4 regions of the Sphingobacterium psychroaquaticum genome follow, and region 4 is predicted to be linked to each of the others. Evidence: riboswitches for the same ligand, from Rfam matches in the RefSeq annotation. Region 4 holds a riboswitch; each other region holds the start of a gene.
The links. A riboswitch is a leader RNA that binds a small molecule or an ion and turns the genes downstream of it on or off. The one in region 4 is predicted to bind S-adenosylmethionine.

Region 1 (2,998 bases), 1.3 Mb from region 4:
CGTTCTCCGGCACAAAACATATCTCATAGCTTTCTGACTTCTGTGCCAATTCCGCCTGCCCCATATCCAATGCCATTTGGCGAATTTCCTTTTTGGTGAAATTCCCTAATGGAAATTGCGTGCGCGCGAGATTCTCTTGTGAAACACCCCACAACACATAAGACTGGTCTTTATTTTCATCTCTTCCTTTAGAGATGACGTATCGGCCGTTATCGTGCATCCGGATATTCGCATAGTGCCCCGTCGCGATAAATTCGCAATCGAGCTTATCCGCACGCTTCATCAATGCAGACCATTTGATATGCGTGTTGCACAAGACGCATGGATTTGGTGTCCGTCCGGCAATATACTCGTCGACGAAGTTATCGATCACATAATCGCCAAACTCATCTCTGATATCTAATATATAATGTGGGAAACCATAACCTACGGCTAAAGAGCGGGCATCATTGATACTATCCAGGCTACAGCATCCCGTTTCCTTGGACGATCCGCCTGCCGACGCATAATCCCAAGTTTTCATCGTGATACCGATCACCTCGTACCCTTGTTCATGTAACATCACAGCAGCGACAGAACTATCAACCCCACCACTCATTGCCACTAAAACTCTACCTCTTTTACTCATATTATTTTTGTGAAGTGCAAAGATAGCCTAATTTGAGTAATTGGTATGTTTATTTGATGTAATTTTATCTCAATAAGAATCAAGAGGTTGAAATAAACCTCGAAAATAATTGTCTCAAAAATTTTAGAATTCAAAAAAAGAACCTACATTTGCAACACAATAAAGGAAAACAATTATTGTAAAAAGGTGCCATAGCTCAGTCGGTAGAGCAAAGGACTGAAAATCCTTGTGTCGCTGGTTCGAATCCAGCTGGCACCACCCAAAACCTGCTTAGCACAGGTTCAAAACAAAGCTAAAAGGTGCCATAGCTCAGTCGGTAGAGCAAAGGACTGAAAATCCTTGTGTCGCTGGTTCGAATCCAGCTGGCACCACCAGAAAAGCCCGTCTCCATAACGAGATGGGCTTTTTCTTTTTTTAACCTATTTCAAAAAAACACTTTTTTCTTTTGCATATGTTTCAAAAAAACATATATTTGCGGAGTACTTCGTTAGTGGTACACTAATCAACACCTTTTATCAGGTCTTGATTTATAAAGAAGTGGCGAGAGACTGGCTCTATGACCCACTGGCAACCTTCAATAGAAGTTGAAAAGGTGCCAATTCCTGTCCAAAGCAATATCGCTTTGGAGCATATAAATGAAATAAGACAATGATAGCGATCAAACAAATTTCAGCAAATACGTCCTTATTGTATCCGACCGGAACAACAACATGTTGTACGATGTCTTCGGCTATGCGAATGCGCTAGTCGTTCGTGATAATGGATAAATTGTAACCCAACCTCTTTTTACATTCCTTATCATTCGTATAGAACGACCACTCCTTCATCCCTTAGGTTGGCTTTAACACGTATTTTACAAAATTCAAAAACAACACCATTATGTCAACAGATAATAAAAACCTAAAATTCGAAACATTACAAGTTCACGCTGGCCAAGAAGTAGACCCTACAACTGGATCCCGTGCATTACCGATATATCAAACATCATCTTACGCGTTTGAAAATGCCGAGCATGGCGCTAATCTTTTTGCGCTAAAGCAGTTCGGAAACATCTACACCCGTATCATGAACCCGACGACTGATGTCTTCGAAAAACGTATTGCAGCCCTTGAAGGCGGTGTAGCGGCTGTAGCTGTTGCTTCCGGACAAGCCGCACAATTTATTACGATCAACAATATCGTCGAAAGTGGCGAGAACTTCGTTGCCGGATCGAACCTTTATGGCGGAACATACAATCAATTCAAGGTAGCGTTCAAACGCATAGGCATCGAAGCGCGTTTTGCATTAGATAGCACGGTCGAAAATATCGAAGCACTTATTGACGATAAGACAAAAGCAATCTACTTGGAGACGATCGGGAACCCGAGCTACAACATTCCTGATTTCGAAAAAATTGCTGCTTTAGCAAAGAAACATGACCTGCCTATCATCGTAGATAACACATTCGGTGCCGGTGGCTATCTTTTCAAACCGTTGGAACATGGCGCCCATGTTGTTGTAGAATCAGCAACAAAATGGATCGGTGGACATGGTACTAGTATCGGTGGTGTCATAATCGACGGTGGAACATACAATTGGGGAAATGGTAAATACAAACAATTCTCTGAACCATCAGAAGGCTACCATGGCTTAGTATTCTCCGATGTATTTGGAGTCAATGGTCCTTTCGGGAATATTCAGTTTGCTATTCGTGCACGTGTAGAAGGCTTACGTGACTTTGGTCCTGCCCTATCACCGTTCAACTCCTTCTTGCTGGTACAAGGCTTAGAAACCCTATCCTTGCGTGTACAGAGACACGTGGATAACACCTTGGAGATTGCACAATGGCTAGAAGCACATCCACAGGTAGAAAAAGTAAGCTACCCTGGTTTGAAAAGTCACCCATACCACCAAAATGCACAGAAATATCTGAAGAACGGATATGGAGCTGTACTGTCCTTCACGATTAAAGGTGGCGCACAAAAAGCTAATGATTTCATCGACGCCCTAGAGCTAATCAGTCATGTGGCCAATGTAGGGGATGCGAAAACATTGATTATCCACCCATCGGCGACGACACACCAACAGCTATCGGCAGAAGCACAAAAAGCCGCAGGTGTGTATCCTGGTTTGCTGCGTTTATCTGTAGGTATTGAGCATATCGATGATATCAAAGCCGATCTGCAACAAGCATTTGATAAACTAAAATAAGAAAACTACAATTTACAGTAAAGGGGAAAGATTAAGGTAAAGAATGAGTTTAAAATATTATAAATCGGAGACAGCCTTCCAATTCGAAAATGGCGCCACGATTGATGAGCTAACAGTAGCTTATCATACCTATGGCACCTTAAACGAGAAGAAAGACAATGTGGTATGGGTATGCCATGC
Region 2 (2,998 bases), 1.7 Mb from region 4:
ATGATTGTGCATAAGCAGACCAACGAACAGTCATATCTTCTGGACGATAAACATCACCATAAATTACCGGCGGTTTCACACAACGTGAACCATATGATTGCACCCATCCGTTTTTCGTGAACGCATATCCAGCAAGTTGCTCACCGAAGTACTCCACCATGTCGTTACGCTCGAACTCACCGTGTACCAATACATCGATATCTAGTTCTTCTTGTAAACGGATAGTTCTTTCTGTTTCCTCTGCAATTTCTTTATCGTATTCAGCTTGTGTAATTGCACCTTTCTTCAAATCAGCTCTCCATTTACGAACATCTTTCGTCTGTGGGAAAGAACCGATTGTTGTTGTCGCAAAAGCTGGCAAGTTAAATTTAGCTTGTTGTGCTGCTTTACGATCTGCAAACACAGAAGTACGTGTTGCATCATCATCTGTAATATTTGCTGTACGCTCTTTAACCGCTGGCTTATGGATTAAAGGAGAAGTACGACGGCTTTCCGCTGCTGCTTTATTCGCTTCAAAGCGTTCTGCTGTTTTTGCATCAACCTCACCATCAGCCAATACCGCTAAGTCTTTTACCTCTGCTAATTTCTGTTTTGCAAATGCTAACCAGTTCTTAACTTCAGCAGGCAATGACTCTTCATTATCTTCATTATCCAAATCAAAAGGAACATGTAATAAAGAAGATGAAGGCGCAACCCAAACACGATCGGCGCCCAAAACATCAACTGCTTTTTTGATTTGTGTTAACGATTTCTCGTAATCGTTCTTCCAAATGTTACGACCTTCTACTACACCCAATGAAAGTGTCAAAGAAGCAGGTACTTTAGCAAGAACTGTATCTAATTGATTTTCTCCACGAACCAAGTCAAGGTGTAACGCATGAACCGGTAAGTTCACTGCTACGTCCTCGTTGTCACGAAGAGCTTCGAAATAAGTTGCAACGATTAATTTGATGCCTTTAGCAGCTGCTGCAAGTTTATCGAAAACACGTGCATAAAGCGCTTTTGTATCTGCATCAATATCCAATGCCAAATAAGGCTCATCAATCTGCACATATTGTGCACCTGCATCCGCCAATTTAGTTAAGATTTCTTCATAAACAGGCAATAAACCATCGATAAGGTCGATACGGTTAAATCCTGTTTCTTTTTCTTTACCTAACAAAAGGTAAGTGATTGGGCCAATAATAACTGGTTTCGTTTCAATACCAGCCGCTTTAGCCTCATTATATTCATTTAAGAATTTCTCTGAAGTCAGTTTAAATTCTTGGTTTTTCGTAAACTCAGGAACGATATAGTGGTAGTTAGTATCGAACCATTTCGTCATTTCCATCGCCGTCACATCTACCCCACCTTCTTGGAAACCACGTGCCATCGCAAAGTATAAATCTAAATTATACTGACGATCAATTTTGTTCAACAAAGAGCTGTAACGAGCAGGAATTGCTCCTACAGTAAGAGACAAGTCTAATACTTGATCGTAAAACGAGAAGTCATTCGAAGGAATTAGGTCGATCCCAGCATCCTTTTGTGTCTTCCAGTTGCCTTCACGGATTTTAAGTCCAGCTTGCAATAATTCTTCCGCGCTGATCTTTTTCGCCCAATAAGCTTCATTGGCCTTTTTCAATTCGCGGAAAGCCCCCACACGTGGGTAACCTAAATTGTTTGTTAATAACATAAATTCTGTTTGTTAATTTTTCTTTCTAAAACTATTGCTTGGAGAGAAGGCCACACAGGAACGGTGACTTCGGCTTATCTTTCCCCCGAAGGAGTAGAATGTAGCACCTTGTACAGCGACAGGTTGCTAAGGCTTCATCGGGTCTAGTCCCTCTGCCTTTCTCTATAAGCGTGGCTAAGGTATGAATAAGTATTGAGAATGCAAAGAAATCCTAAAGATTTTAAAAAAACATATGTAAATTTAATACATAAATAACAAAAATATGGAGACAGAGACATACGCTTTTCAGGAAGACATCTTAGGATACCCGTATGAGCAAGCCCGTCTTGACTTACCGGATGATTACGAAGGAAGTGTTCATGCCGTACTCGTACGCAAGAAAGCACCCCTAGAAAGCAAGAAAGCTGTACTTTATGTTCATGGCTATATCGATTATTTTTTTCAAACAGAGATGGCAGATCAATTCAATATGCATGGTTACCATTTCTATGCGTTAGATCTCCGCAAATATGGCCGTGCACATCTGTCACATCAGGGATATTACCGCGTACGTAATCTCAAAGAGTACGATGAGGAGATTAACAGATCTCTAGCTATCATGAAGCAAGAGGGGCATGACAGTGTGATATTATGTGGGCATTCTACCGGCGGCCTAGTCTTGACCTACTTTGCTGCACGCCATCCCAATCATCCGTTGGTGAAAGGATTGTGGTGCAACAGTCCTTTCTATGATTTCAATGTGGGGTCTTTGACAAAAACGATCGGTATTCCCCTGGTCAGTGCATTGGCTACGCTGTTTCCTAATTTACCCATACCAAATGGCATGAACGCTCAGTATGCAAAAAGCCTACATCAAGAGCATAAAGGGGAATGGAACTTCGACCTAACTTGGAAACCTCTTGATTATACCTATTCGGACGCGAGTTTCATCCGAGCGGTGCATCAGGCACAACGATACATTCAACAGGGCGTTCATTTGACCGTGCCCACCCTCATTATGCATGGAGCACAAAGTAGTTTTTCAAAAAAGTGGGACAAGCACTCACAAAGTAGTGATTTGGTCCTTAATGTCAGAGATATTGCACGGTATGCAAATAAGCTCAAGGGTGATATCACCATTCTTCCCATTGAAAATGGCATCCATGATTTAGTTTTATCCAAAGAAGAAGTTAGAACGCAGGTATACCTAGCACTTTTTGCTTGGCTGAGAAAGAAAGAGCTTTAACCTACCCCTCATCCGCTATAATCTTCAAAGCTGTGTCTATATAAGGATCACGCCCGCCCATGATGTCTTCGAGTGTAAAATCTGTCAAATAATCCGGC
Region 3 (2,998 bases), 1.1 Mb from region 4:
ATTTGGAGGCTTTAGTCTGTATGGCAAAAGGATGGGCATATACGGGCGACCCCCGTTGCAAAGAATGGTTTGAGAAGTTGGATAGCTATAGCTTCCAGCACTTCGCTGATCCAGAGTTTGGAGAATGGTATGGATACTTGAACCGTCAAGGAGAACCTTTGTTGACACTTAAAGGTGGTAAGTGGAAGGGATGCTTCCATGTACCACGTGCTTTGCTGAAGGTTTATAAAACAATGGAAACGATCCCGGTTTATAAATAGCAAATAAAAAACTCCCGATGAACATCGGGAGTTTTTTATTTGTATTACGCTAAGCGCTCTACAATTTTTTTCGTTGGTCCGGGATTACTCATGGTATAAAAGTGCAATACCGGTGCGCCAAATTCAATCAATTCTTTACACTGTTGTACCAACCAGTCCTCACCTACTTGACGAACATCAGCGTTTGTTTTGCAGCTTTCCACCGCTTCACTCAGTTCTTCTGGGATATCCAAGTGAAAGATTTTCGGTAAAGCAATCAATTGTTTTTTTGTGGTGAGTGGTTTTAGTCCCGGAATGATGGGTACATGAATATCATTATCACGACATTTCGTCACAAACTCTTTGTATTTATCTACGTTGTAGAACATTTGGGTTACGATGAACTCTGCACCCATCTCTACTTTCTTCTTCAGCCATTTGAAATCGGTATTGAAGTTCGGCGCTTCAAAGTGTTTCTCCGGATAGCCGGCAACGCCAATACAAAAGTCTGTTTTCGCAGAGCTTTCGATATCTTCGTGTAAATATTTTCCTTCGTTCATATCGACAACCTGCTGTAGGAGGTCCGTAGCAAAGGCATGTCCACCCGGGGTTGGAATAAAATCGGCATCCCCTTTGCGGGCGTCACCACGTAGGACCAATACATTGTCTATCCCCAAAAAGTTGAGGTCGATCAGGGCATTTTCAGTTTCTTCTTTGGTAAATCCTCCGCAGATTAAGTGCGGCACAGCATCTACCTTATACTTACTCATAATAGCCGCGCAAATAGCCACCGTTCCTGGTCGCTTTCTGTAGGCTACACGCTCCAGAAGGCCACTGTCATGTTGTTTGTACAGGTAATCTTCCCGATGGTAGGTAACATCAATAAAAGGAGGTTTGAATTCCATAAGTTCATCCATCGTCTTAAAAATGCTTTGTATTCCCTGCCCTTTTGCGGGAGGCAATAGCTCAAAAGAAAAGGATGTCTTGCCCTTGGCGTTCTTGATATGATCAACAATCTTCATAGTAATCGATTTAGGCTTAGGAGAAAACGCACAGGGATATTGTGTTTCTTCAGCTTATCTTTCCCGGGCTAAACCGAGTAGAATGTAGCACCTTGACCAGTGTCAGGTTGCTAAGGCTTCAGCGGGTCTATTCCCTCTGCCTTTCTCTATAAGCGGTTGCTAATATCGGTAATAGAAGTGAGAACTAAAAATAAAAAGACCGTTATTCTTCCCCGCGATATAAATCGACTAGCCCTTCCGGTAATTCTACTTCCAGAACTTGCTCTTCGGCATCGATACCTAAGATTAGATCGTCATTCAATGGAAAAAGCAATTCCTGTCCGTTGAAATCTACAGAGGCCATAAACTGTTGAGGAAGCTCTTGTACCTGTGTGATTTCACCAAGTTCTCCTTCATTTTCGTCAATGACAAGATACCCGATCAAGTCGGTATAGCGGAAATCATCCGGGTCACGCTCTGGCATCTTGTCGTTTGGGAGGTATACTTTCTTTTTGACAATGACCTGCGCCTTATCAATATGGTCTACATCCTCAAGGTTTAGGTATGCGGTACTATTTTTTTGTAGTTTGATGGTGTCGACAAAATAAGGAACCAATTTTTTATTGACTTCTACGAAAAGTACATCAAACTCCAAATCCATGTAATCTTCAAATTCAAAAAAAAGTTGTACTTCACCCTTTAATCCACGGGTTTTCGTGATATAGCCGATATAAAAACTCTGTTCAATTGTCATAATGCAAAGGTACGTAGATAAAATAAAAAAAAGCCGATTCCTTGCGGATTCGGCCTTCTTGAATCTGTATGAATAGTGAATTATCCTTCAGTTTCTTCTGTGTTTTCAGCACCTTCAGTTGCCTCAGGAGCTTCTACAACTTCTTCTTCTGCTACTTCTTCAGCAACAGGTGCGTTTTTAGCAGCGATTGCCGCAGCTCTGTCCGCTTTTTTCTTTGCTTCAGCAGCTAAAGCAGCTTTCTTAGTTTCTTCTTTAGAAGATGCTAAACCAGCTTTTTTACCAGCTACTTGTGCGTTTTTGCCTTCTACCCAAGCAGCGAATAATTCTTCTGCTTTAGCTTCGTCAAAAGCACCTTTTTTCACACCACCTTGTAAGTGTTTCTTGTAAAGAACACCTTCCTCAGAAAGGAGCGTACGTGCTGTGTCAGTTGGCTGTGCACCTGTGTTTAACCAGTTCAAAGCTTTCTCGAAATCCAAGATAATTGTCGCTGGGTTTGTGTTTGGGTTGTAAGAACCGATACGCTCGATAAACTTACCATCACGTGGTGCACGTGAATCTGCTACTACTACGTGGTAAAAAGGTTTTCCTTTTTTACCGTGTCTTTGCAATCTGATTTTAGTTGCCATGTTTTATTTAATTTATGTATTCAACATATCCCCCGTGCTTTATTGCAAGAGGGGACGCAAAGATAAGAATATTTTTTTCCTTTTCCTTTTTTAATTTTTACTTTCATCTTGATACCCTGATACTTTCCTGCCTCGCTTTCTACGAACGACCTTCTCTTTTCTATATTTTTAATTTTGCCCCATCCATGTAATCTGGTCCTCATTCTACTCGTTACTCGCTACTTTGTACGTTTTCCTTTCTACTTTTTCCTTTTTAATCTTTACTTTCATCACATGAACGCTGTTGCTCCACTCAAAATATTAAAAGCTTCGGCAGGCTCCGGGAAAACCTTTAGTCTGACCCTGCATTATATCACGTTGTTATTGATGCAGGAAAAT
Region 4 (2,998 bases):
ACCGCCACCGCCTAATACTGAGCCGATGAGGTCGCCAATGCCACCCCCACTGTTGGCACTTTGTTTTTGTTGGCCGAGATATCCCATAACCATGGGCGCTAAACTAGCGAGTACTCCACCTACCTGTGCACTGCTCAAGCCTAGCTTATCTGCAAAATTTTGTGTTACAGATTCTGTGTTTTTGCCAAACATATGGTTGACAATCTTTCCGCCATCATCGTTGTTGTTGCTGCCAAAAACGTCACTTATCTTATCCAGAATACCGCTACTGCTGTGTTGGTCAAGCGCTTTGTCGATATTTTCTGCTTGTCCTTTGTTTTTGGAGTTGTAGTTCAACGCAGCAATCATCAGCGGAACGGCGGCTGCAACGATCCACTTTGCTTTCGTCTCGCTAACACCCAACGTACTGGAAATGGCTGATATCGCTTTCGAACCGATACCACCTGTAATTAAATCTGTAATACCCATGATTTTTATTTGTTAAGTAACAATATGTATTTTTTTATGCCTATTCTTGTTCTTATAAACTTACAGAAAAATAAATTGTTTTATGAAGTACCTAGGATTTGTTGTATCGTTGTGTTTTTTAGCTGTTTTAAGTGGTTGTCAACAGCAACGAAATACAGCAACAGAGAATGAAGCGAAAGTAGATAAGCTGACATTGGATTCCGAAATGGCAGCCCTGATTTTCGCACTCCCTACACATTGTTTAACGATTGAATACCCGAATAAAATGGGACAGGTCTTGGGGAGCGTTCAAGATCTAAAAGGGCCTAAAGCACTGCGTCCGATTTTTTATGGATGTTTTGATTGGCACTCTTCCGTGCACGGTTACTGGTCCATTGTGCACTTGTTACGCCTTCATCCCGATTTAGATTCCGACGGCAAAATCCGACAGATATTGAACGCTCATATCACGAAGGAAAATCTCGCGGTGGAGCTTGCTTTTTTTCAAGATAAAAATAATTTGAGCTTCGAGCGGACCTACGGCTGGGCCTGGTTGTTCAAGTTGCAGCAAGAGCTGTTGGCATGGGAAGATAAGGATGCACAGAAGTGGGCATCCGTATTACAACCTTTGGTCGATTTGCTTTCGGAACGGACACAAGTTTATTTAACAAAATTAGTTTACCCGATTCGAACAGGGCAACACGATAATACAGCTTTTAGTCTTGCTTTGATGTTTGATTATGCCAAACAAGTTGGAGATCATAACCTATTGAATGCTATAAAGACCAATACTACACGTTTTTTTGAAAAGGATAAAAATTGTGATTTAGCGTACGAACCGAGTGGATATGATTTTCTGTCACCGTGTTTGGAGGAAGCCTATCTCATGAGTAAGGTGTTACCACATGATGAGTATAAAGTGTGGCTTTTGAATTTTATGCCAGGTTTGTTTGAAAAGGAAGTAAAGTTATTGCAGCCTGCTATTGTGAGCGATCGTACGGATGGAAAATTGGTTCACTTGGATGGGTTGAACTTTAGTCGTGCCCATTGCCTGTACGGTATTGCACAAGTGCTTCCGGAACTTCATGATGTTTTGGTGCAGCTCGGGAATAATCACATTGAATTTTCTTTGAAAAATATCAGCAACGACGACTATATGGGAAGCCACTGGTTAGGATCATTTGCCTTGTTGGCGCTGTCTAACCAGTAGCTATATGTAAAGGGGGAGATTTGCTTGCTTTAACAGACTGGAATGAGGCTATTGTTTTCTAGCTTTACTTTCACAATCTGGATTACGGTAAAACCGTCCTCTTTGGAAATAATAGGGGATAGGTCGATTCCCTTCTGGGCAAGTGCTTTAAGCACTGCATTCCGGAAGGTAGAGCGTGAGCTTCCCCAAACCTTGTTTTCAACAATGTCATTGTTGATGGTGATCAACTCATTCACCGTATAGTGGTGGAACTGCTCTTGTAGATGGCTGGATAGTTGATTTGTTGTTGACATACAATTTAAAATTAAAAACGTTTAACCATAAATTGTATTCAGAAAATCAAGGGTTTAAAACAATCGTGAAGACACGTTTATTTTGGCGTGATACCCGTATTATTTTACCACCGCGGTGCCTACACTCGGTTGGTATTGCTTATGCAATTCTGAATACTCTACAAATATAGTAGAGTTTTTTTTATTTCCAAATATTTTTTTAAATAACGTATATTTAGTAACAACGCTCCACTCCCTACCAACTACGCTCTACCAACTACTCCCTACCAACTACGCTCTACGAACTACTTCCTACCAACTCAATCTCCCTTGTAATAGCTATTTGATTCAAGAAATAGGCATCATGCGAAACGACCAATAATGTTCCTTGATACTGTTGAATAGCTGCGGTTAGAATTTCGATATTTTGGATATCTAAGTTATTGGTAGGTTCGTCTAATACGAGAAGCTCTGGTGCATTATTACTTATTGTTAAACAACATAGAGCAAGGCGCATTCGTTCTCCGCCACTTAATGCAGCAACCGATTTGTTCCAGCTTTCTTTGTTAAATAAAAAGCGATCCAACCTAATCTTTATATCGTGTTCTTGGAGTGCTCCGTCATTAAAATCCTCGGCCTGTTCGTATACGCTAAGTGCATCATTCAAAAGGGAGTAGTCCTGATCAATATAAACGGTTTCAATCGCGGTACGGAAAATCGATCCCGTCGCGGGCGTTAACGCACCTAACAAGAGCCGGATGAAGGTCGTTTTTCCGGATCCGTTCTTTCCTTTTAACGCAATGCGCTCGCCACTTGTAATTTTTAAATTTAATTTATCCGACCAAACCGCTTGGGCTTCGTATTGATGATTTACATGCGTGAGTTCGAATAACACCTTACCTTGATGAAGGCTTGTTCTTTCGAAACCAAACTTCATCTTGTCGATATCGGCACGCTGCATGCGCAACGATGATAGTTCTTCACCGATATTATTCGTTTTATTGCTATGGACTTGCTTGGATTTAGCACTGCTATTTTCGGCGTTATTGCGGAGCGTATTCATCATAAT

Region 1: it holds a riboswitch for S-adenosylmethionine, as region 4 does, so the genes downstream of both, E2P86_RS06835 (O-acetylhomoserine aminocarboxypropyltransferase/cysteine synthase family protein) here and E2P86_RS12610 (hypothetical protein) in region 4, are expected to answer to the same signal.
Region 2: it holds a riboswitch for S-adenosylmethionine, as region 4 does, so the genes downstream of both, metE (5-methyltetrahydropteroyltriglutamate--homocysteine S-methyltransferase) here and E2P86_RS12610 (hypothetical protein) in region 4, are expected to answer to the same signal.
Region 3: it holds a riboswitch for S-adenosylmethionine, as region 4 does, so the genes downstream of both, E2P86_RS17080 (methylenetetrahydrofolate reductase) here and E2P86_RS12610 (hypothetical protein) in region 4, are expected to answer to the same signal.

Annotation. Positions count from the first base shown of each region.
Region 1 covers NZ_CP038029.1:1,659,650-1,662,647, reverse strand. The annotation lists gene mnmA (tRNA 2-thiouridine(34) synthase MnmA) at 1-628, opposite strand, end outside; tRNA gene E2P86_RS06845 (tRNA-Phe) at 814-886, shown strand; tRNA gene E2P86_RS06840 (tRNA-Phe) at 927-1,002, shown strand; SAM riboswitch class I at 1,153-1,266, shown strand; gene E2P86_RS06835 (O-acetylhomoserine aminocarboxypropyltransferase/cysteine synthase family protein) at 1,508-2,818, shown strand; gene E2P86_RS06830 (homoserine O-acetyltransferase family protein) at 2,862-2,998, shown strand, end outside.
Region 2 covers NZ_CP038029.1:327,688-330,685, reverse strand. The annotation lists gene metE (5-methyltetrahydropteroyltriglutamate--homocysteine S-methyltransferase) at 1-1,675, opposite strand, end outside; SAM riboswitch class I at 1,747-1,846, opposite strand; gene E2P86_RS01420 (alpha/beta hydrolase) at 1,938-2,900, shown strand; gene E2P86_RS01415 (S41 family peptidase) at 2,902-2,998, opposite strand, start outside.
Region 3 covers NZ_CP038029.1:4,139,719-4,142,716, reverse strand. The annotation lists gene E2P86_RS17085 (AGE family epimerase/isomerase) at 1-260, shown strand, start outside; gene E2P86_RS17080 (methylenetetrahydrofolate reductase) at 305-1,261, opposite strand; SAM riboswitch class I at 1,313-1,416, opposite strand; gene rimM (ribosome maturation factor RimM) at 1,464-1,994, opposite strand; gene E2P86_RS17070 (30S ribosomal protein S16) at 2,075-2,620, opposite strand; gene E2P86_RS17065 (UvrD-helicase domain-containing protein) at 2,894-2,998, shown strand, end outside.
Region 4 covers NZ_CP038029.1:2,996,618-2,999,615, reverse strand. The annotation lists gene E2P86_RS12620 (DUF937 domain-containing protein) at 1-468, opposite strand, end outside; gene E2P86_RS12615 (DUF2891 domain-containing protein) at 551-1,657, shown strand; gene E2P86_RS12610 (hypothetical protein) at 1,687-1,950, opposite strand; SAM-I-IV-variant riboswitch at 2,018-2,112, opposite strand; gene abc-f (ribosomal protection-like ABC-F family protein) at 2,228-2,998, opposite strand, start outside.